Regions from separate parts of the Syntrophomonas sp. UBA1041 genome, predicted to be linked through region 1. Evidence: riboswitches for the same ligand, from Rfam matches in the RefSeq annotation. Region 1 holds a riboswitch; each other region holds the start of a gene.
The links. Region 1 has a riboswitch for molybdenum cofactor ahead of B2633_RS16105 (hypothetical protein). Riboswitches for the same ligand answer to the same signal wherever they lie in the genome.

Region 2: it holds a riboswitch for molybdenum cofactor, as region 1 does, so the genes downstream of both, pruA (L-glutamate gamma-semialdehyde dehydrogenase) here and B2633_RS16105 (hypothetical protein) in region 1, are expected to answer to the same signal.
Region 3: it holds a riboswitch for molybdenum cofactor, as region 1 does, so the genes downstream of both, fdnG (formate dehydrogenase-N subunit alpha) here and B2633_RS16105 (hypothetical protein) in region 1, are expected to answer to the same signal.
Region 4: it holds a riboswitch for molybdenum cofactor, as region 1 does, so the genes downstream of both, fdhF (formate dehydrogenase subunit alpha) here and B2633_RS16105 (hypothetical protein) in region 1, are expected to answer to the same signal.

Annotation. Positions count from the first base shown of each region.
Region 1 is NZ_DCEA01000107.1:120,943-126,387, reverse strand. Features, by position in the region: gene B2633_RS16115 (CBO0543 family protein) at 262-849, shown strand; gene B2633_RS16110 (Gmad2 immunoglobulin-like domain-containing protein) at 1,178-2,083, opposite strand; molybdenum cofactor riboswitch at 2,321-2,441, shown strand; gene B2633_RS16105 (hypothetical protein) at 2,809-3,555, shown strand; gene B2633_RS16100 (BclA C-terminal domain-containing protein) at 3,858-4,409, shown strand; gene B2633_RS16095 (ABC transporter substrate-binding protein) at 4,508-5,383, opposite strand; gene B2633_RS16090 (ABC transporter ATP-binding protein) at 5,399-5,445, opposite strand, start outside.
Region 2 is NZ_DCEA01000087.1:4,371-9,815, reverse strand. Features, by position in the region: gene B2633_RS12810 (ABC transporter permease) at 1-732, opposite strand, end outside; gene B2633_RS12805 (ABC transporter ATP-binding protein) at 729-1,463, opposite strand; gene B2633_RS12800 (AbrB/MazE/SpoVT family DNA-binding domain-containing protein) at 1,460-1,687, opposite strand; molybdenum cofactor riboswitch at 2,061-2,180, shown strand; gene pruA (L-glutamate gamma-semialdehyde dehydrogenase) at 2,399-3,997, shown strand; gene B2633_RS12790 (hypothetical protein) at 4,126-4,401, shown strand; gene B2633_RS12785 (NUDIX hydrolase) at 4,725-5,195, opposite strand; gene B2633_RS12780 (P-loop NTPase family protein) at 5,195-5,445, opposite strand, start outside.
Region 3 is NZ_DCEA01000101.1:3,939-9,383, forward strand. Features, by position in the region: gene nuoE (NADH-quinone oxidoreductase subunit NuoE) at 1-187, shown strand, start outside; gene nuoF (NADH-quinone oxidoreductase subunit NuoF) at 205-1,428, shown strand; gene B2633_RS14665 (molybdopterin molybdotransferase MoeA) at 1,572-2,810, opposite strand; molybdenum cofactor riboswitch at 3,074-3,194, shown strand; gene fdnG (formate dehydrogenase-N subunit alpha) at 3,367-5,445, shown strand, end outside.
Region 4 is NZ_DCEA01000119.1:14,237-19,681, forward strand. Features, by position in the region: gene B2633_RS17250 (ATP-binding cassette domain-containing protein) at 1-91, shown strand, start outside; gene B2633_RS17255 (4Fe-4S binding protein) at 323-1,108, opposite strand; gene B2633_RS17260 (MarR family winged helix-turn-helix transcriptional regulator) at 1,279-1,734, opposite strand; gene fdhD (formate dehydrogenase accessory sulfurtransferase FdhD) at 2,062-2,835, shown strand; molybdenum cofactor riboswitch at 2,980-3,098, shown strand; gene fdhF (formate dehydrogenase subunit alpha) at 3,246-5,445, shown strand, end outside.

The DNA of each region.
Region 1 (5,445 bases):
TATTTAATAAATGATTAGGGATGGCCGTGATCATCCTCGGCCCATTCGTGGCCATTTATCACCCTTCATCACTGTTTGCGACTGGCTTTACTGTTGCGGTAACCCCTCATGCCTTTTTATGCGGTCTATAACCTTCATTAGTCACCCGACTCCCCATTTGCTGATTGATGTCAAAAAAAATTTTATGCCGTTCATAACCTTTATTAATATTAACGGAACTCTCCCCAGTCTCCGCCGCCTGTTTTAGTAACCTCATTCACTTTGGGAAAAGATATTTTTGAATTATACGCAGAGGAGCCAATTCAATTGCAATGGTCCTTGTTATTAGACTTCCAAATAATCGTAACCATCGTCTCACTTCTGGCTGCCTGGAAATTCGGTGATTGGAAACACTGGGAGCTTTATTATCCCACGCTGCTGTTCACCGTTTTGGTGAACTTTGTCTACAATCTGATTTCCTATAATTTCCCGCTGTGGGAATACGAATCCCCGTTGCTGAAGACCACCGGCAGCGATTTACTGCTGAACCTGACCGCATTCCCCGCATTGATACTGCTCTACCTTACTCATCTGGTCAGACTGCTGCAAAGCCAGAAGAAAAGGTATATGCCTTTATATCTGCTGGGGTGGATCGTGTTCTTAGCCTCATTGGAATGGACTTCCTATAATCTGGGGTTCTTTTCCTATCATAATGGCTGGAGCATCTGGTGGTCGCTGCTGTTTGATTGCATAATGTTTCCCGTGATATGGCTGCATTTCAAAAAACCTCTCTGGGCTGTAGCCCTTGCTGTATTTTTCACCTTTCTGTTCATGGGGCATTTTGGGCTTCCCTTCAGCAGTATAAAATAGCGGTCCATAATGATTCCACAGCCCGCATAAAGATCAATGCGATAATCACATAGCCGGGTATCCCGGTCTTGTTCAAGGCTGATTTGCACAGTATCTGCCGTGGTATTAATTTGGCTGACACACTCCCCTTTTCATTTCCCGGCTGTACGGCAGGCCTATTTTGAGAAAATCAATCTCCGCCTGTAGCGGGCCCAGAATTCAGCATATCATGAATATAATCAAGAACATTGTGCTTTCTGGGCGATACGGTTTCTTTTATAGATTAGTGCAGGCCCGATTACAGCCAGCCCCGCTCATATTGGCCTGGTATCCGGGCCCCGCGCCTGCTCTATGGCAACTTTAGCGGAATGATCACTTTGTTGACTTCGCTGCCGTCTTTCATGCTGATCTCAAAGACTTCCAACTGCCCCTCTTCAGCCTCTGCCGGGGTAAAGGCCAACTCAGCTGAAAACTCTCCCCGTTCCGGGGCGCCGGCTGAAGCCTGGGTATGGCCTTCGGCCAGAACCTTCCCGCCGGCTTCTTTCAATCGGAAGTTCACCATGGCTTCAAATATCATCGCACTGCCCTCGATTTTAACCGGGCTGGATACGGTCTGTCCCGGGGTTGGAGCAGTCGCCCAGATGACCGGTTCGTAAACCGAGTTAAGGTTGCGTTCAAAAGGCTGGTCATGCAGTCCTACATGCCCCCACCAGTCCAAACCATTTTCGACCCGACCGTCAACCGTGAACTGTACTTTTTGAACGGTGGGGAACTCGGTCAGGGTATTGACAATGCTGGCTATACCCAGAGCCTCCCCGGTGGCCCCGACATTGGCCTGCAATACCTCGGCTGAAAAGTCGACCGTAGCCAAGCCTTGCTCGATTTTTATGCCCAGGACTCCGGTATCGGCCGGGAGCACCCGATAAGCTCCGTCAGTCTGGGGTGTTCCTGTGATCAGTTCATTCAAAGCTGCCCCGGCAACAGCCTCGCTTTTCTCCACCTTATGCACTTCGCGCACCAGGTACATATTGTCAGCCGTACTTTTCACATAGTAAACCGCCACATCCATGGTCTGGACAGCCTGTGGGCCGGATGGAGCGGGCTGGGGTTTGGGGGTCTTCTGCGACCAACACCCGGTTGCTCCTATTAACAACAAAAACAATAACAGTATAGCGGCATTTCTAAACCGGCGGATCTGTCTGTCCGACTTATGCTTTATCAAGGCCCGCGCCCGGATTGCTGATAATCGTGGCATCTGATATAACCTCCCTCTCCCTGCTAAAAAGCCAAAGATGGTTTGTATCCCCAGTATAACATCTGAAATAGGGCCTCATTAGGGGTAAAAAGGGGGCTTTTCACTGTAATTTATGAACATGTTGCGGCGGTTTTGGTCGCAATCTGGCTTCTTGAAAGCTGTAAAAACAAGCAACGTTAAAAAGAATGCGCATCATGGCAGGATTTATCGAAAATTCGCCGAAAATATTATATATCAATTGCATATTTTCTCCGAGCTGTACTGCCTAAAACCATACAGGTTATGGCAATCAGCCGACGGGTTAGCCTGGAAACGGGGTGGCCTCCCGTGCTTGGAAAGGAGAGTGCAGTAAAACAGCGATAATTGTATCAGCGCTGGTTGACCAATCCTGGCATGGCCAGGATTTTTGTTTTACGGAAGTTGTTTAATAAGCCGGGATATAATCTGGACGCAATGCTCTGCAGCCTTTAACCCGCTGGAATATGCCTCGGGCCCTCCAGAGGTTTCAGCGAGAGGATCCATAACTATGGGAGTCTGCCGGGGCCTTAGCCCCGCCCCGGCAGATTACTCCTGGATTAAGATCAGTCCGCCAAAGAACCTTTGAGTCCGGGCCGCCACCGCCGTTGCAGCGCCTCAGGCGTATTTATAAAGCCGCGGCATATAATGCTATTAGAACAGTAATTATAATGCCTCATTACATAATTCAACACCTGGGGGAATAGGAAATGAGACTTTATATCTCTATCGATGATACCGACAATTTGGAGAGCAGAGGCACCGGCAAACTTGCCTCCCTGCTGATCGATGAACTTGTCGACAGACACTGGGGCAGCGCCCAGCCTATCACCCGCCACCAGTTGTATGTTCATCCCGATATCGCCTACACTTCACACAACAGTTCCATGTGTTTCGGGTTTGATACCGGGGCGCACCTGTTGCAGGATATCATCGATCTGGCTGGGGAATTTCTCCGCAAGGAGAGCGCGCCTGGATCAGATCCTGGCTTGTGCGTGGCTGCGGTTCCCGGACTGACCTGGACCGATGAGGTGATAGCTTTCGGGTTCCGGGCCAAAGAAGAAGTTCTCAGCAAAAGGGAGGCTTATGAATTAGCCCGAAAAGTCGGTGTTCACCTATCTGAACATGGCGGTACCGGAATCGGAGTGATTGGCGCTTTGGCCGGAGTGGGGCTTAGAGTAGGCGGCAATGACGGCCGCTTCCGGGGCAAGATCGAGATTGAGCCCGCCTGGACAGCTATCACTGTAGCTAGTTTGATAGAGCGCACCCATGTGGATGAAGTGCAAACCACTGCGGGACTGCGCCTGCCTGATAATGAGCTTATCCTCCTGGGAGAGACGGTGAAACCGGTGCTCTTAAACGGGCGCTGCATCCTGCTGGTATATCCTACTGAAAAAACCGGGACCGGTGAGCCCAGGTGGCAAACCTGCACTAAGTCCTATGTGAGGATGTACTGATTCATTTCAACTGGGATTTTCTCAAGAGCAAGACATAAAGCCATGGGTTTTATTACACCTTAATTAAGAGTTTTTGCAGGACGGGGATGATTCAGTAAATGGTTTCATTTGAGCCCATTTACTGAATCATTCCCGTCATTTTAGTGTTGATATTTTGCCGGGCTTTGAAGTTGGATTGAAATGAATCAATATCTAAACGGAAGCTTGCGGGGGTAGGATTCATGAGGCGTAGTAACACCATTGCCTTGCCTTGAATACTCTATCACTAGAATATTAATATATCGGAGAGGTTGGTTTATATAATGAGTATTTATGGAGATTCTTTTGAGTGGCTGCTGGTGCGCTATCGTCACAGAAAAAAGCGGCCGCTGGTCCGCAAAAGGGGCGGCGGCGTAAGTACATCCGATGATTCCCTGGCCGGTTTGAGCGAAGCTTTAAAAAGCGCCGGTGAGCCCAATGTGTCAAGTCTTGATGCCTGGGGTTACGTATTTCACATAAATACCCAGAACATAGCGGTCGGGGCTCCGGTTAACTTCAGCAATAATGGCCCTTTAATGGGCATCACCCACGCACCCGGCACATCCAACATAGAAGTCGCTGCGGCAGGGACATATAATATTTCTTTTGCGGTTTATACGGCGCAGAACAACCCTCAGGATTGGGCGGTGGTAGTGAATGGCATGGTCAGGTCGCGATTCAATTCTGCCGGTCAAACCATACATGGTTCAACCTTATTAACGCTAAATGCAAATGACGGAGTAACCATCCGCAATGTAAACACCCTCCCCAGCCCCGCAACACTGAGGCAAGGCCCCTTCACAACCGCCTATGTATTAATATTGAAAGTGGATTAACATCATGGCCTGATCAGCTCTGTACCTCAAGAATAGTAAATATCATGCAAAAAGACCGGGGGCTATGCCGGCCCGGTCTTTTCTGGGAGCAATATCGGTTATTGCAGTTTTTTGCCTTCGGGAGAGTTGGGGAAAAACAAGGGTTCGCCATACTTGTCTTTGCCGAACTCCTTGACGATCTTCTGACCTTCGGCTGAAACTAGCCAGGCGATAAAGTCTTGGGCCCCTTCCGCGTTGATGTTGGGGAATTTGGCCGGATTGACCGGTATCAGGGTGATGTAGTTGAGCAGCAACTCATCATTTTCAACTAATACCTGCAACTTGATCTTATCCTTAGTGGTGATATAAGTAGCCCGGTCCATAAGGGTATAGGCCTTTTGTTCATCGGTGTAGAGCAGGGTGGGGACATTGCCGCTGGCCCCTTTTTCATAGATGCGATACCATTCTCCGCTAGGCTTGATGCCGGCCGCATCCCAAACCTCGATTTCCTTTACATTGGTGCCGGATTTGTCGCCCCGACTGATAAACAGCGATTTGCTGTCGGCAATTTTTTTGAGAGCCGCAGTGGCTGATTTTTCGCCCTTAATTCCGGCAGGATCCTCGGCCGGACCAACGATGACGAAATCATTGTACATGAAATCGACTCTCTCGGTGCCATAACCGTCAGCAACGAATTTTTCTTCCAGGGCTTTGGCATGAACCACTACTAAATCCACGCTGCCACCCTCTGCAATCTTGAGCGCCGCACTGGTTCCGGCTCCAACATGACGAACCCTTACTCCGGTTTGTTGTTCATAAGCATCCTCAAGAGCGCCTATGATGCCGGCATCGATCGGGCCGATAGTACTGGATAAAAACACCTGTTTGACTTCTTTGACCGGAGCGGGCTGCTGCTGGCTGCATCCCGGCAGGGCAAAACACCCGACCGCCAGCAAAACCACCAGCAACAAAGCTATATGCCTGTGCCTCTTCACACTTTCATACTCCTCTCACATTCTGAATTTATCATTGACCGTACAGTCGGCTACTGCTTGCC
Region 2 (5,445 bases), on a different contig from region 1:
AGCATCACTGCTCATTTTCCTCCGGAATACAATGACAGCTAATGCCAGTATACCGGTTGCGTAACCAATCACCCACCAGAGGTCCGGGAAAATGGCGGCATAATTGCCTGAAACAGCGGCCCTGGCGGCATTAACCGCATGCACAAAAGGCAGTGCGTCAGCCACAGTCTTGAAGGCTCCTCCCACCAAGTTCAGATCAAACCATGTGCCACTCAGCCAGGCACTCAAATTAGTCAGCAATGCGCCGCAAATACCGCCAACCTGTTTATCATTAAGCAGACTGCCTGCCAGTAGTCCGATAGCAATAAACAGGACTGCTGCGGGAATGAGCGTTATAAGTGCGATCAGTACATTGACTTTCACTGCCATGCCCAGGAAAAATGCAGCGCCAAAACAGGCCATACTCTGCAAAATCGCCATCGGAAAAAGCGGCATGGTATATCCCAGAATAAAATCAGACGCCGACAGGGGCGAGGCAAATAAACGCATCAGAAATGATGTACCCCGGTCTTTGGCGATTAAGGTGCCAGAGAAAAGAGAGATAAAAGACAGGCCAAAAACTGCCAGACCAGGAGCAAGTTTTTCAATTTCAAACAGGCTGACTGGAATATTTGCCTGAATAGCAGAAAGCAGCAGCATCAAAACCAGGGGAAACCCAAGGCCAAAAGCCAGATTGAGCGGATCTCTGAGCAATTCTTTACGATTGCGTGCAGCAAATGCCAATGATTTCATAATTCAACCCCGCTTTCAGCAGCCAGCGCTACAAATGCATCTTCGAACTTTTGCGTGTGAGTGCCAGCCATCAGCTCCTGGGCAGTTCCAACTGCTTTGAGTCGGCCTTTGGCCATGATGGCAATTCTGTCTGACAATGCCTCGGCTTCTTCCAGATAATGTGTTGTCAGAATGATCGTTACTTTGCCTTTCAGACTGCGGATTACGCCCCACAACTCACGTCTGGCCAAGACGTCCAACCCTAGAGTCGGTTCGTCCAAAAACAGAATCTGGGGATCTGAAATGAGAGCCATGGCGATACTGAGCCGCCTCTGCCATCCTCCGGAGAGTGTCTTCGCCCTGTCTCTGGCAATATCGGACATACCAAAGCGCCGGATCATTTCGTCCGCCTTTTCGGCCGCCTCTTTCTTGCTGCGGCCGTATAAGCGCGCAATAGTCTCCAGATTCTCTGCGACAATCAGGTTAGGGGCAACGGCGGTTTCCTGAGGGGAAATATTGATTTTGCTCTTGACAGCATACGGATCACTGACGATGCTGTCGCCAAGCAATTGCGCATCGCCGCTGGTCGGTTTGCTTAGGCCACAGAGCATCTTAATTGTGGTTGTCTTACCGGCCCCATTGACACCCAGCAAAGAAAAAAGCTCACCTTGCTCAATTGTCATACTCAGTCGATCAACAACAGTGCGTACACCATATTTCTTGGTTAAATCCGTGGTGATAATTGCACTCATTCTTGCTCTTCCTCCGGTTTTCCCTGTGCTGCGAAAATGGCGTTAGCAAATTGTATAAACTCTTCGTTGCGCACAATAGCAATGCCCCGCTCTTTGTCGGCAAGCAGCAGCAATGTGTCGCCGGGCTTAATATTAAAGATATCCCGCGCTCCTTTTGGAATTACGATTTGCCCTTTCTCCCCCACTTTAACAGTGCTCATGAATTTTCCATCTGGTCTCTCCATTCAAAACACCCCCATTTATGGCGTTGTGCAGCCGATGTCCGTCGACATTATTACCCCAACTTAGACTGGGGGTCTAGTTGTCGCGGATAATGCGATCCGGATTGCGATGCGGCCAATTTGCCCTTACTAAAGTTTTGCCCAAATTTCTCGTATAACCAGTACAACTTGTATTACATGCATATTCTAGATAACTTGTATGTCTTGTATAATTTGTATAACTTGTGATACTCACATTCTACCTTCATCCAGCCTTACTGTCAAGCCCGACAACCCAGAGTAGAACCGCCAGCCAAACTGTAAAGGATATTGGCTGTGGGGCAGCGAATCATCGTATGCAAAAGTTGCATAGTCTTGAGTACCAAAAAAATAAAAATTGACAAACCTTCTCCGAGCTATGTCGCCTGCAGTCGCAAGGATATGGCGTCATAGCCGATAGGGTGCAATTGGAAACGGTTGCGCCTCCCTTTTGGAAAGGAGAGTGGGCTATTTGAGTTTTCTAAAAATCGAGCCGGGTTAAGCGCAAATACCATGCGTTAGCCTGGCTTTCTGTTTTCCGTTTTCATTTTCAACCTTTTGGAACACACGGAAAACCAGACTGCAAACGCAATTTTCTAACGGCACTAACATCATCAAGCGTACTCAGGCTAAGTACCTAGTAAACAGTTGAGGTGAAAAATATTGCCTAATGGAATTTTTAAAATCAGCAAACCGATGAACGAACCGGAATTAACATATACGCCCGGAGGCCAGGAACGGGATGAACTTAAGAAACACCTTGCCCGGCTTGGAAAGAGTGAGGTTGAAATACCTCTGGTTATCGGCAGCCGCAAAATATATACCGGCCGAACTGCCAAATGCGTTATACCCCATCGCAAAGACTGCGTAATCGGTACATTTCACATGGCTGGCGAGAATGAAGTGCAAGAAGCGATCAAGGCTGCGCTTGCCGCGCGCCGGGAATGGGAATCTATGCCCTGGGAGCATCGTGCCGCTATCTTTCTTAAGGCAGCTGAAATAATCGCCGGTCCTGGCCGCAGTACGTTGAACGCCGGCACAATGTTATGCCAGAGCAAGACAGCCCATCAGGCGGAAATTGATGTAGTCTGCGAACTTGCGGATATGCTGCGTTTCAACACATATTTTATGAACGAGATTTATGCTGAACAGCCAATCTCGGCGCGAGGTTCCTGGAACCGTATGGAGTACAGGCCTTTGGAAGGTTTCGTGCTGGCGGTGACACCTTTTAACTTTACTTCGATAGCAGGCAATCTGCCTACCAGCGCTGCCATCGCAGGAAATGTGGTGCTTTGGAAACCGGCTTCTTCCGCGGTGTATTCTTCCTATCAGGTAATGCAGGTTCTTCAGGAAGCCGGTCTACCCCCCGGAGTCATTAACTTCATCCCCGGTCCAGGCAATATAATCGGAGAAGGCACTTTTTCACATCCTTGGTTTGCCGGTTTGCACTTTACTGGATCCACGGCGACATTCCAATCGATGTGGCTTTCGGTCGCCAAAAACCTGCCTAATTACCGTTCTTACCCCAAGTTGGTTGGGGAAACTGGCGGCAAGGACTTTGTGTTTGCCCATCCTTCCGCTGCTATTGAACCGCTGGTAACCGCTCTGGTGAGAGGTGCCTTCGAGTTTCAGGGACAGAAATGCTCGGCAGCTTCCCGGGCATATATTCCCTGCAGCATCTGGCCTGAAGTAAAAAAGCGACTGATCGAAGAAGTCAACTCAATCAAAATGGGCGACGTTGAGGATTTCACGAACTTCATGGGAGCAGTGATTGATGCCGGTGCCTATCAGTCGATCAAATCATATATCGATTACGCCAAACAATCAGGCCAAGCGGAGGTTATCTGCGGTGGCGGCTGTGACGACACTGTTGGCTACTTCGTCCAACCAACCGTAATAGTGACGACCAACCCTCATTTCAAAACCATGGTGGAAGAAATCTTCGGCCCGGTATTAACAATTTATGTCTATCCGGATGAAAGCTTGGACGCCGCTCTGGATCTATGCGATTCCACTTCAATCTACGGGTTGACCGGCGCTGTTTTTGCCCAGTCTCGTAGTGCGATCGTTGAGCTTGAAAAGCGCTTGGCGCACGCTGCCGGCAACTTTTATATTAATGATCGCCCTACCGGAGCTGTCATTGGCCAGCAGCCTTTTGGCGGTGCCAGAGCTTCCGGTACCAACGATAAGGCCGGATCCAAACTCAACATGCTACGCTGGGTCAACCCCAGGACTATCAAAGAGAACTTGAACCCGCCAATCGGCTACCGGTATCGGTTCATGGATGAGTCATAAGTCACATATCTGTTCTTCCTTTTCCGGCCTGCCTGATCTGTCCAATCTGTACGGCCTGTCAAGCAGCCTTTTTAATCTGGCAGCTCTGTGATAAAATAGGTATAAGAAATCCTTGGGGAGTGAACGGAATGGAAGATTCCAAAGTAGCCGTGATCCTGGAGGATCTCAGATCACAGTTTAGGGTGTTCGGCGAAGGGTTGCAGACGCTCAATGAAAAGTCCGACAGAATAGATCGAAAACTGGAGGCGCACATCGAGGAAAACCGCCGCCAATTTGATCAAAATACGCTGGAGCACCGACAGATTGCACAGGACCTTCGGCAAAATGCGCAAGAGCATCGCCTGATGCTGCAAATGATCAAGGAACTAAACGAGGAGCAAAACAAGCTCAAACAGGCAAAATAGCAGCTTTTGTGCCCTCCTCAAGGACAGACTCCCCAACTGCGACATGACCTTGACTGGACCACGACCTTTACAATACTCGGCACACAGCAATAACCGCCTTGAAACCGAAGAATGTTGGCTTCAAGGCGGTTTTTCATTCAATTATGCGCATACTATTCACGATGCATTGATCCCAGCCAAGGCACTGGAGGATTAATCGTGAAACTTGCGGATTTAATGGTTAAGCGACGTAATCCCTTTCTTGCCACTGCCCGGCTATCCGGGATCCTGTGCAGGCGCAGAAGCTATTTCAAAGGCCGCCGCCATGATTGCCGCCAAGCCTCTCACGAACGATCTGCGCGTTCTGCGCGATCGGCGCGATCAGCCAGGCCCTCCCGCACTCTTTCAAACAAATACGGTTGAATTGCCGGATAAGTCAATTTCTCGGGCAGATTATCCGCCACGATAATCTCCTTGATTTCCATCTCTTTCGGCAATTCACCCAGAGCGTTCACTTCGGCAAAGAAGAGCTTTCCGTAAGTTTTGACTCCATCCCGAGTAACCGAATATACGCAAACCGGCGCTAGAGCGAAATCAGCGGCACCAGTCTCTTCCTGCAGTTCGCGCCTGGCCGTATCATTGATATCCTCGCCAGGCTCCCTGTGTCCGCCGGGGATTTCATATGTATCGCGGAGTTTGTGACGGCAGAAAATCCACTGGCCGCGATAGCGCGCCGCAATAACAGCAAACTTCAGCTGATCATTAGCAATGTGGATCGCGTCATCTGAGTTATGAAAGTTGATTATGATACTCATCATTTTACCTCAGCATTGGGGACTTTGATAAATGTCTTTCCATTACAATCCCAGTCGTAATTGCCAGCAACCGTAAACTGGCTCCCCGCGCCTGTAAAATCAAATTTCAGGGTGACCGGAAATGAAATCAATTCAAACTGATCGTCGCCGATATATTTCATAGGCATATAAGGCCAAAATAAAGAGGTATAGAAACACTTAGCGCTATCGTCAAATCCTATCTTCCAGAGTCCTTTGCCATCCTGAATCC
Region 3 (5,445 bases), on a different contig from region 1:
TGTGGCTGCTCTGGAAAAGGAACTGGGTATCAAAATGGGGGAAACCACCCCTGATGGCAAATTCACTCTGGAATTTGCCGAGTGTGTAGGGCAGTGCCAGGCCACACCGGTTATAACAATCAACAGTCAACCGTATGGGGATGTAACAGCTGATAAGGTTGCTGCTATCCTCGCAGAGTACAAGTAAAGAAGGGAGGGTAAAAAATGGCCGAGGAAATGCGCATAGTACTGCGCAATTACGGCAAAGTTGATCCGTTGAACATCGATAGTTACACCCAGGTGGGCGGATATCAAGCCTTAGCCAAAGCTAAGAGCATGAGCCAGCCAGATCTGATTGAAGAGGTTAAGAAGTCAGGATTACGGGGCCGTGGCGGCGCCGGATTTAACACTGGTATGAAATGGAGTTTTTCCTACGGCGTAAAGGCCGATCAGAAATACGTTATTTGCAATGCCGATGAGGGTGAGCCGGGAACTTATAAAGACCGGATCATCATGGAGAATGACCCGCAGAGCGTCCTGGAAGGGATGGCTATTTGCGGGTATGCAATAGGAGCCAATAAGGGCTATATCTACTGCCGGGGCGAGTATCCCTACGTTGTGGAAATCCTCGATAAAGCCATAGCCCAGGCCAGTGAAAAGGGCCTCCTGGGAGACTTCAATATCGAAGTGCGCATGGGAGCCGGGGCCTATGTGTGTGGGGAAGAAAGCGCGCTTATTGAGTCTATAGAAGGGCACCGGGGTGAACCCCGCTTCAAGCCCCCATTTCCACCGGTTATCGGCTTGTGGGGCAAGCCCACTATTGTCAACAATGTAGAAACCTTTGCCAATATTCCCGCCATTGTTGACAAGGGCGCGGATTGGTACAAAGGCATTGGCGCGGCGGGCTATCCAGGAACCAAAGTCATGACCTTGACGGGAGATATTGTCAACCGCACTGTTATTGAAGTGCCTACTAACACCACCATCCGCCAGGTATTGAACGATTTTGGCGGAGGAATTGCCGGTGGCAAAAAGTTCAAGGCGGTGCAAATAGGAGGAACATCTGGCGGATTCATACCCGAATCACTGCTCGATACCCCGATCGACTTCGATTCCATGTCAGCCATTGGCGCTACCCTGGGGTCAGGAGCCTTCTTCGTAATGGATGAGACCCGGGATATAGTCGATGTAATTGATCGCATAAGCAAGTTCTTTGCTCATGAATCGTGCGGCAAGTGCACCCCCTGCCGGGAGGGAACTCAGCGCATGCATGAAATGCTGCACCGGGTGAAAAACGGCGGAGCAGTTGCCGGCGATCTAGACTTTATGGAGAGACTGGGAAGCGTTATGTCCAAAGCCTGCTTGTGTGGTTTGGGACAGGCGGCTCCGGCTCCAGTGCTAACAACCTTAAAGCATTTTAGAAACGATTATACAGCCAAGTTTAATTAATGCTCTATAATCCCAGATTATGTTTATTATGTACCGGGGGCCATAAACCCCCGGTACACAATCTTGTGCTATAAGTTCGGGCAATAAAAATGATTAATGAGAAAAGTGAGGAGTGAGGGGTAAGGAGCGCTGATGCTTGTGTCTTAATCTACGATTAATTTAGCTTTAACCATGACGGGTTCTTCCCCCGACCTTTTATGTACATCTAACAGTAAAGGAATATTTCCCGTATTAATATCTTTTCGGTTTACCGGCAGGGCGTAGGCATGGCCCTGTTCAATAATCATTTCTCCTCGGTGCAGGCTGCGCCCCGACTTTAAATGTTCAATGGGACTGGCCAGCTCTATATTAAACCAATCACCTTTATACAATAACTCTCCTTTTAACTTAAGCAGGGCCGGTTTTACCAGAGCTTCAAACAATATTCCGGCTGCAGAGGGGCTGCCGGACAGATTGAAAATAAGTTTGCCATCAAGAAGGGCGGCCGAAGTATTTTTGCCGGGAAAGACGTTTATACCTTTGAAAAGAAGCTGGGCATTCAAATACTCGAACGCGTTGCGAACCAAGTCGAAAAGGCCGTTGCCGGTCCCCCCGCTGATTATTATCATATCAGAGACCCGTGCCGCCTTTTTTATTGCAGCTATAATGGTGTGCAGGTCATCATTAATTACAGAAGGCGACAGCGACGGTAAAGCTCTGCTGCTGTTTATTTTGCATGCTAATAGGCTCCGGTTGCTGCAATATATGCATCCTGTTTTGATGGGGGACCCGGGTAAAAGCAACTCATTTCCCGTGTCTATAATATATACACGAGGCACTTTGTATACCGGCACCCTTTCTATGCCACAGGCGGCTATTCTTTCCAGGATTTCCGCTTTTAAAACCTGCCCTTTGGCGGCAACTCTATCTCCAGCCATCAATTCGTGGCCGGCTCTTCGTATATTTTCACCCCGCCGCGGCCTGATGCTGACAATTATATAGTTTTCATTTATTATCTCAACGTCCTCTTGTTTGATAACGGCAACGCTGCCCTCTGGAAGCAAAGCCCCGGTCATAATTCTACAGGTTTCCCCGGGCCTTGTTGGCCTGTTTTCAATTGAACCAGCTCCGATAATAGAAGCTACTCTCAAACGCAACGATCGTCCGGTTTGCAGTCTTTTAAGATCAGTCTTGCCAATCGTATAGCCATCCATTGCCGAACGGTCAAAATTGGGTATATCAATAAAGCTGGCTATATTATCCGCGGCCACCCGCATATAGGCATTATCGATGTGCAGGTACTCGGTGTCCAGGGCTTGAATGCTTTCACAGCTTATATCAACAGCTTTATCTAAACTAACAGCTTCTAATATCTTATCATTAACCAACTGTAGTCTACTCATAAATAACCTACCTCATTTATCGCGCATTTCCTTTTTTGTTCTATAAAGAGGTGAAATATATCCCCCGATGTTTTAAAACCCTCAGTATATATTTCTTTATTTATTATACATCCATTATAGTAAATTGTTAGGCTTAATATGAAATAATTATGTTTAATTTTTTTAGTGACAAAATAATAGCATTATGTTATATTGTGTTTGAGATAGTTGGATGTATATAGCATACGGTGTATTATTCTGTGTATGGTTGGCGTATGATTAAGACAATTGTATAGCTCCAAGCCTTTAGACCTAAAGCAAAGCCATGGTTTCTAGGCCTCTGGGTATAGTTGGAAACGATTGTGCCTCCCCGTATTTTTGGAAAGGAGCCTAAAAAGCCTGGTTCAAAGCAGGTAGTACTTGCTGGGCCATAATGGGCATAAAATCCAAAAATATTTTTTTATGCCCCTGGCCTTTGCTGGAGGCATTTTTGCTTATCCCATAAATGCAATCAGGTACTCTGGCAAAAAGAGTATCTGCTGGTAGTAGTAGTTTTTAAGGGAGGTAGAGATTGGTTATGAAATTTACTCGTCGTGGTTTCCTGAAGCTTTCAGGTCTCTCCGTTGCCGCGGTTGCTTCCGGCTTGGGGTTTGACTTGGAAGCAACTGCCGCACACGGGCACGCACTGAAGCTGGCAGGGTGCACAAAGATACCCAGCATCTGTCACTTCTGCTCAGGTGGATGCGGGCTTCTCCTGCATATTAAGGATGGAAAACTGGTCCACCTTGATGGGAACCCGGACAATCCCATCAACGAAGGTACCCTTTGCCCCAAGGCGGCAAGCCTGGCGCAGGTGGCCTATTCTCCGGAACGTCCGAAAAATCCGCTTTATCGTGCTCCGGGTTCTGACGAATTCGTGGATATTACCTGGGAAGAAGCTTATGATCGTATTGCCAAGAAAATCAAGGAAGTCAGAGATAAGACCTGGACGAGCACCGAGGAGATTACGAATGCCAAGACCGGAGCCAAAGAAACCGTTACCGTGAATCGGGCGGAAGGCATTTGTATGATAGGTTCGGCCGAGGTTGATAATGAGGAAAGCTACCTGCTTTCCAAACTTGCCCGCCTGATCGGGACACCATTCCACGAACACCAGGCCCGTATCTGACACGCGCCCACGGTGGCTAGTTTGTCACCTTCATTTGGACGCGGCGCCATGACCAACTCCTGGCAGGATATGCAAAACTCCGAATGTTTCTTGATCGCAGGCAGCAACTGTGCGGAATGCCATCCCATTGCTATGAAATGGGTTAACCGCGCCCGGGCGAAAGGCGCCAAGGTTATTGTTGTTGACCCGCGCTTCACGCGCACCGCTTCCCAGGCGGATGTCTTCGCCCAAATCCGTCCCGGAACCGATATTGCTTACCTGGGTGCAATGATCAATTATTACATCGAGAATAGGCTTTATGATGAGTTCTATGTTTTGAATTTCACCAATGCGCTTTATAAGATAAGCAAAGATTTTGGATTCAAAGACGGTATGTTTTCCGGTTTTAACCCTGAAACCAGGAAGTATGATTATGCAAGCTGGGCCTATCAACTGGATGCCGAGGGTAAACCGGTAAAGGCAGACAGCCTGGATGATCCGGATTGTGTTTTCCAGAAACTCAAAACCCATTATTCCAGATATACCTTTGAAGTAGCTTCAAACATCACCGGAATACCGGTTGCCAAAATAAAACAGATAGCCGACACCTTCGCTGCAGCCAAACCAGGCAACATCTTCTACGCCCTGGGCATGACCCAGCACACCACCGGTGTGCAGGGTATTCGTTGCTACGCCATCATCCAATTGCTACTGGGCAATGTGGGCAAGGCCGGTGGCGGCATCCAGGCCCTGCGCGGCGAGCCCAATGTTCAGGGTTCCACCGATATGGCCAACCTGAACGCCAACTTGCCTGGATATATCCCTTATCCTACTAATCAAGAAAAGACCTTGAATGATTTTGCTGCGAAACACGGCTCGGTCCAGTATAAACCAATAGTAGCCCTGCTCAAGGCCTGGTTCGGCGCGAATGCTACCGCCGAAAATGAATACGGATATCAGTGGCTGCCCAAGAACAATCCAGCAAATATGCCTATTCAACCCCAGTTCTTCAGCAAAATGGAAGAAGGACAGTTTAAGCTTCTCCTCAACTGGGGCTCCAACTCCACGGTTTCCATCCCGGACAGAAAACTGGTGGCTAGAGGCCTATCTAGTCTGGAAATGCTGGTAGTGGCCGACATATTTAACACCGAAACCGCCCAGTTCTGGAAAGAAGAAGGATTAAATCCGGCCAAGATTCCGACCGAGGTAATCTTCCTGCCGGCGGCCTTCGTTTATGAAAAGGCCGGCAGCATGACCAATTCTTCCCGCCTGGTCCAGTGGAAGGAAGTGGCATTAAAACCCCTCAATGACTGTCACCCGGATTTGGATATGCTGGACCACATCTTCAAGAGAGTTCGCGCCCTTTATAGCGGAAGCAATGACCCCAAGGATGAACCAATTTTAAAAGCCAACTGGGATTATGGCGATCATGAAGCAAGCGCATTAAAAGTCCTCCAGGAACTCGGCGGCTATAACGATACTACTGGCAAACCTATTGCCGCGATAGGC
Region 4 (5,445 bases), on a different contig from region 1:
GGGGGCCCAGATTGCGGCGGGGCAATATCCCGGCACAAGCGGTGATAATCCCCGCCAACCAAGTTTTTATGCGGGTCGACTATCTCAATAGTCTATACTGTGGCCCGGCGTTATTAATCAGTGCCAGTCCATGGGGGTTAAGGGCTGTCCTTGAAAAGATAGAGCAGACCTTATCGTTTTGCATCGTTAACGCTGATCATTTCCCCAAACAATCTTCCATAGCACCCTTTTCTATCTTATCGTGAAGGGGGATACCGATTAAGGTATCTCCCTTTGCGATCATTATGTTTGTTAAGCCAATGGGTTGAAAGAAACCCTATATCTATTGTCCAATGGGGCAGGTGCTGAGGCAATTGAAACAGCAATACTGAAAACCGATTAATTGGGCCTGATAAAGGCGCCAGTAGTGATCGTCCAGCAGCAGCTTTTTCTGTTCCTCCACACTGCTTTCGGACATTTTGCTCCAGAAACCGATGGAAGCGCCCAGCCCATAAGGCTGAGAGTTCCTCAGGCATCTGTTAACATTTGTTTGGCCTTCTTCATCCAGCGCCCCAACCGGGCAGCTTTCCACACAAATGTCACAATAGGTGCAGAGCTCGTCTTCGATCTTGGGGTCTGAATCAAAATCAAGCGTACTCAAGACCGCGGTGAATACTATTCGGCTGCCATACCTGGGGTGCAAGAGGAGATTGTTCCTCCCGAACACGCCCAGTCCCGCTGCATGGGCAGCATGGCGCAGGGATACCTCACCAACCGCACCGCCGGTTCTTTTACTCATTTCCAGGGGATAAGAGACAGGTACAGTCATGGCCTGATCACCGAATTCCTTTTCCAGCAGGCGGGCCAGTTTATAATTGCAGGAACGCGAGAATTCCATGAGATCCAGTCTTCCGTTCATGGCAATCTGCATATTGGTGCTGGCGCAAGTGCTTAACTCCTTATATGCCAAGACCACGATAGAACGAGCCTGGGGGAAAAAGTCTGTAACCACCGGAGATTTGGGACTATCATAGTCTTTCAGATTGGCGAACCCAATATCGTCCACTCCAACATTGCGCATAAATGTTTTAATCCTCTTTTTGGCTGCGCTTAAATCCAAATTGTTCAAGTTAGTTACCTCCCCAATTCTATTAACCTGTAAATCAGTTCCAAAACATCAGAGCCCGATCCCATTCTATTTACATATCTCACGGGCACCCCCTTTACCGAATATATGTCAGCTTGAGCAGTCATCCCAAGAGAAACAGTGTATATACACATAATATGTTAAAAAATATCTTATAATTCCGTACGGTTTATTCTCCTCAAGCTGGAAAGAAAATCTTTAACCCATTCCTGACCTAATTGTTTCTCCACCTCGGATTGAGCTTGCTGCCAAAACGGTATGGCTTGATCGATAGCCAGTCTGCCCTCTGCGGTCAGGCTGATACGTTGTTCGCGGCGATCCTCGCCGCTGCCTAGGCGCAGCAAGCCTTTCTGCGCCAGCAGACGCACATTTCTGCTCAGAGTGGTGCGGTCCATTCCCAGCTGCCGGGCTAATTGTGAAACCGTTGCAGATTCCAGCAAAAGAACATTCATCAGTAAGGAAAACTGAGTTGTCTTTAGTCCGCAAGGACTCAAGACCCGGTCATAATAGGAAGTTAACATCCGAGTCGTTTTGCGGATATTATAAAAAACGCAGGCCCGGCCCATGGCTGCGGCCATTTTCTTGTCATTATCGTCCTGGGCTGACATGCCAACACCTCATTTTTGGTTATAGAAAGCGAGACGGGTATATCTATTGATATGAGTATATACACATATTATGCTATTTGACAACATATCTTTTTGATGCCTGGCGCCCATTTGTTACAAGATGAAGTAGAGGGAGTCCATCATTATGGCTTCAGTTTACTCTGGACTGAATATTATTGGGGAACGGGTTCTGCTGTTTGATCTGCACCCAATAGCCTGGATACTTATGAACAAGTATGATTAAATTATGCTAACCAACCCTTTTCAAAAAGCACCGGGAGCACTTGGCAAACGAAAAGACGTCAGAGCAATGGGGAGGCGGCAAACATGGATAAAAAGGAGTTGACTGAGTACAGGGAGGTTGTTGCTTTTGATCAAGGCCAGGTTAAACCGAGCCTGGAACCCCTGGTTACGGAGAGATACCTTAAGATAAAGCTCAATGGTGAGGAAGTGGTCAGATTGGCTTCTTCACCTCATGCCGGACGGGAACTGGCTGCCGGGTATCTTATCAGTGAAGGGATCATAGAACCATCCGGCCAATTATTGAGTTTAACCGAGTCGAAGGACGATGGGGTAGATATTGTCATCGAGGGGCAGCCCGGAAATTATACTGAATCGATTAAAACCATCAATACCTGCATAGGTCGGGGCTATGGGGTATTAAAGCCCTTGATGAAGCAGCCCCCGGGTCAGGGCCTTTTTACACCCGGGCAATTACTGGCGATAATCAGCGAACTGGATGAGAAATCATATACTTTCAAAAAGACCGGCGGAGTTCACAGTGCCGGATTGGGCGGGCCAGAGGGTTTGATCAAACGCTTCGAGGATATCGGCCGGCATAACGCAGTGGACAAGGTGTTCGGCTATGCTTTTCTAAACAAGATTCCACTCCATGATAAGTGTCTGGTTTTAAGCGGGCGGGTGGCTTTTGAAATCCTTCAGAAGGCTGCCTACAACCGGATACCCTTTATCCTGTCACGATCGGCTCCAACCCTCTTAACGGTTGATCGGGCCAGGGAGCTGGGTATCACCGTGGTCGGCTTTGCTCGCGGCGAACGCTTCAATGTTTACAGTCATCCGGAACGGGTCTGTTTTGGCTAGCTTCTCACCAAGGGATGACAGGAACTTCAGGGGGGAGGAGCCCCATCCTTTTTGCTTGGGAAATAATTATCCCTAGCAGGAGTTTTAAGAAAAATGTCTAATATACAGGTAATAGAGAAAACGCCCCAGTTTTAATTTTAAATTTAATACTTAATACTCCGAGTTGCTGAGCCTAAAGCAAATGCTATGGCTCCTCAACCGTTGGGTAGGCCGGGAAACAGGCCTGCCTCCCGTGCTTGGAAAGGAGTTAGTCTTCAATATTAATATTGAAGGCTGGTGTTTGTCGGATCATGGTCAGAATTAAGTGTCTTTTTCTGATCTTTAAGCGGGCAAATGCAAAAACCTCCTGTTTCTAAAGCAGGAGGTTTTTTGTGTTTATATCTGTCCAAAAAACGAAAGGGGTGAAGGTTTTGGAAATGGTAACTATTGTGATGAACGGAAAGGAGGTTCAGGTTCCGGCAGGAAGCACTATTTTGCAGGCTGCGGATATGGTTGGGATTGATATACCACGGTTTTGTTATGATCCCGATTTGAGTCCGCTGGGGGCATGCCGCATGTGCGTAGTCGAAGTGAAAGGCAATCGTCTATTGCCCGCGGCGTGTGTTACTCCGGTTTACCCGGGGATGGAAGTAGACACCGAATCAGAATCAGTGGTTGAAGCCCGTAAAACCATACTGGAATTGTTGGTGGCCAACCATCCCTTGGATTGTATGACCTGCGAAAAAATGGGGGATTGCAAGCTGGCTGAATACTGTTATCGCTATGGCGTTAAAGAGAGCAGTTTTGCCGGGGAAAGGCACCACTACGCTGTTGATGCCAGCAATCCTTTTATTGTCAGGGACCTGAACAAATGTATCCTGTGCGGCGCTTGCGTTCGCGCCTGTGAGGAGATGACTGGTCAGGACAACCTGTCTTTCCTGTATCGGGGCTTTGACCGCAAAGCCACTACTGCTGCGGATGTGGATTATATCGAATCAGACTGTGTTTTCTGCGGGCAGTGCGTGGCCGTGTGCCCGACCGGGGCTTTAACCGAGAAGAGTATGGCCGGTCAGGGACGGCGCTGGGAATATGAACGGATCAGAACCACCTGCCCGTTCTGCGGTACCGGATGCAACTTTGACCTGGCGCTTAAAGACGGTAAAATACATGGCGTGCTATCCAGCCCCGAAAGCACCGTGAATGGGCGTATGTTGTGCGTTAAAGGCCGTTTCGGATGGGATTTCATCTATAATGAAAACCGCCTCACTACACCGCTCATCAAAAAAGAGGGTCAATTCGTTCCCGCCAGCTGGGATGAAGCCTTCGATGTAATCGCTGCCCGTTTAAATGACATTAAGGCAAAATATGGACCGGACGCTTTTGCTGCCTTAAGTTCAGCCCGTTGTACCAATGAGGAGAATTTCCTGGTGCAGAAGTTTGCCCGCGCGGCAATGGGAACCAATAATGTGGACCATTGCGCCCGTACCTGACACGCGCCCACTGTAGCCGGTCTGGCTACCACTTTTGGAAGCGGCGCGATGACCAACCCCATAAACGAAATCACCGAACAAGCCCAGATGATGCTGCTGGTCGGGACCAATGCCACTGAAGCCCATCCGGTCATCGGATACAAAATGCGCCAGGCGGCGCGCAACGGGGCCAAGCTGGTGGTATGTGACCCGCGCCATATCGATCTGGTCGACGAAGCCGATCACTGGCTGAGGCTAAAACCAGGAACTGATATTCCACTGCTTAATGGCTTAATGCACATCATTATCAAAGAAGGCCTGGAAGACAAGGCCTTTATCGCCGAAAGAACCGAAAACTATGAAGAATTGAAAGAAATCGTGGCTGCTTACACACCGGAACATGTCTCCGAGCTGACCGGAGTGCCGGTGGAGGATCTATACAGCGTGGCTCGCTTATATGCCACCACTGACCGGGCCATGATATTCTATACCCTGGGGATCACAGAGCATATCTGCGGAACCCGCAATGTTATGAGCATTGCCAACCTGGCCATGTTGACCGGTCATCTGGGCCGTCCTGGCACCGGGGTATGCCCGATGCGCGGACAGAACAATGTCCAGGGCGCCTGTGACATGGGGGCCTTGCCCAATGTATATTCAGGTTATCAGGCGGTTACAGTAGACGCCAATCGTGAGAAATTCGAAAAGGCCTGGAACGTCTCACTGCCTGCCAAGGTAGGGTTAAAGATTCCGGAGATGTTCGAAGCTGCTCACCACGGGAGCGTCAAGGCGATGTATATTCTGGGCGAGAACCCGGTGTTGACCGATCCCAATGCCAACCACATTAAGGAGGCCCTGGCCAACCTGGAATTTCTGGTGGTACAGGAACTATTCCTCACCGAAACGGCTCAGTTCGCGGATGTGATTCTGCCGGCAGCCAGTTTTGCTGAATGTGACGGCACCTTTACCAATACCGAACGCCGCGTCCAAAGGGTGCGCAAAGCCATTGAACCCATTCCCGGCCAGGCCAACTGGCAGACCATCTGTCAGATGGTTAGCAGGATCGGATATCCCATGGCTTATGACCATCCCCACGACATATGGAAGGAAATGGCAGGAATGTCACCTTCTATGACGGGCATCAATTACGATCGCCTGGAAA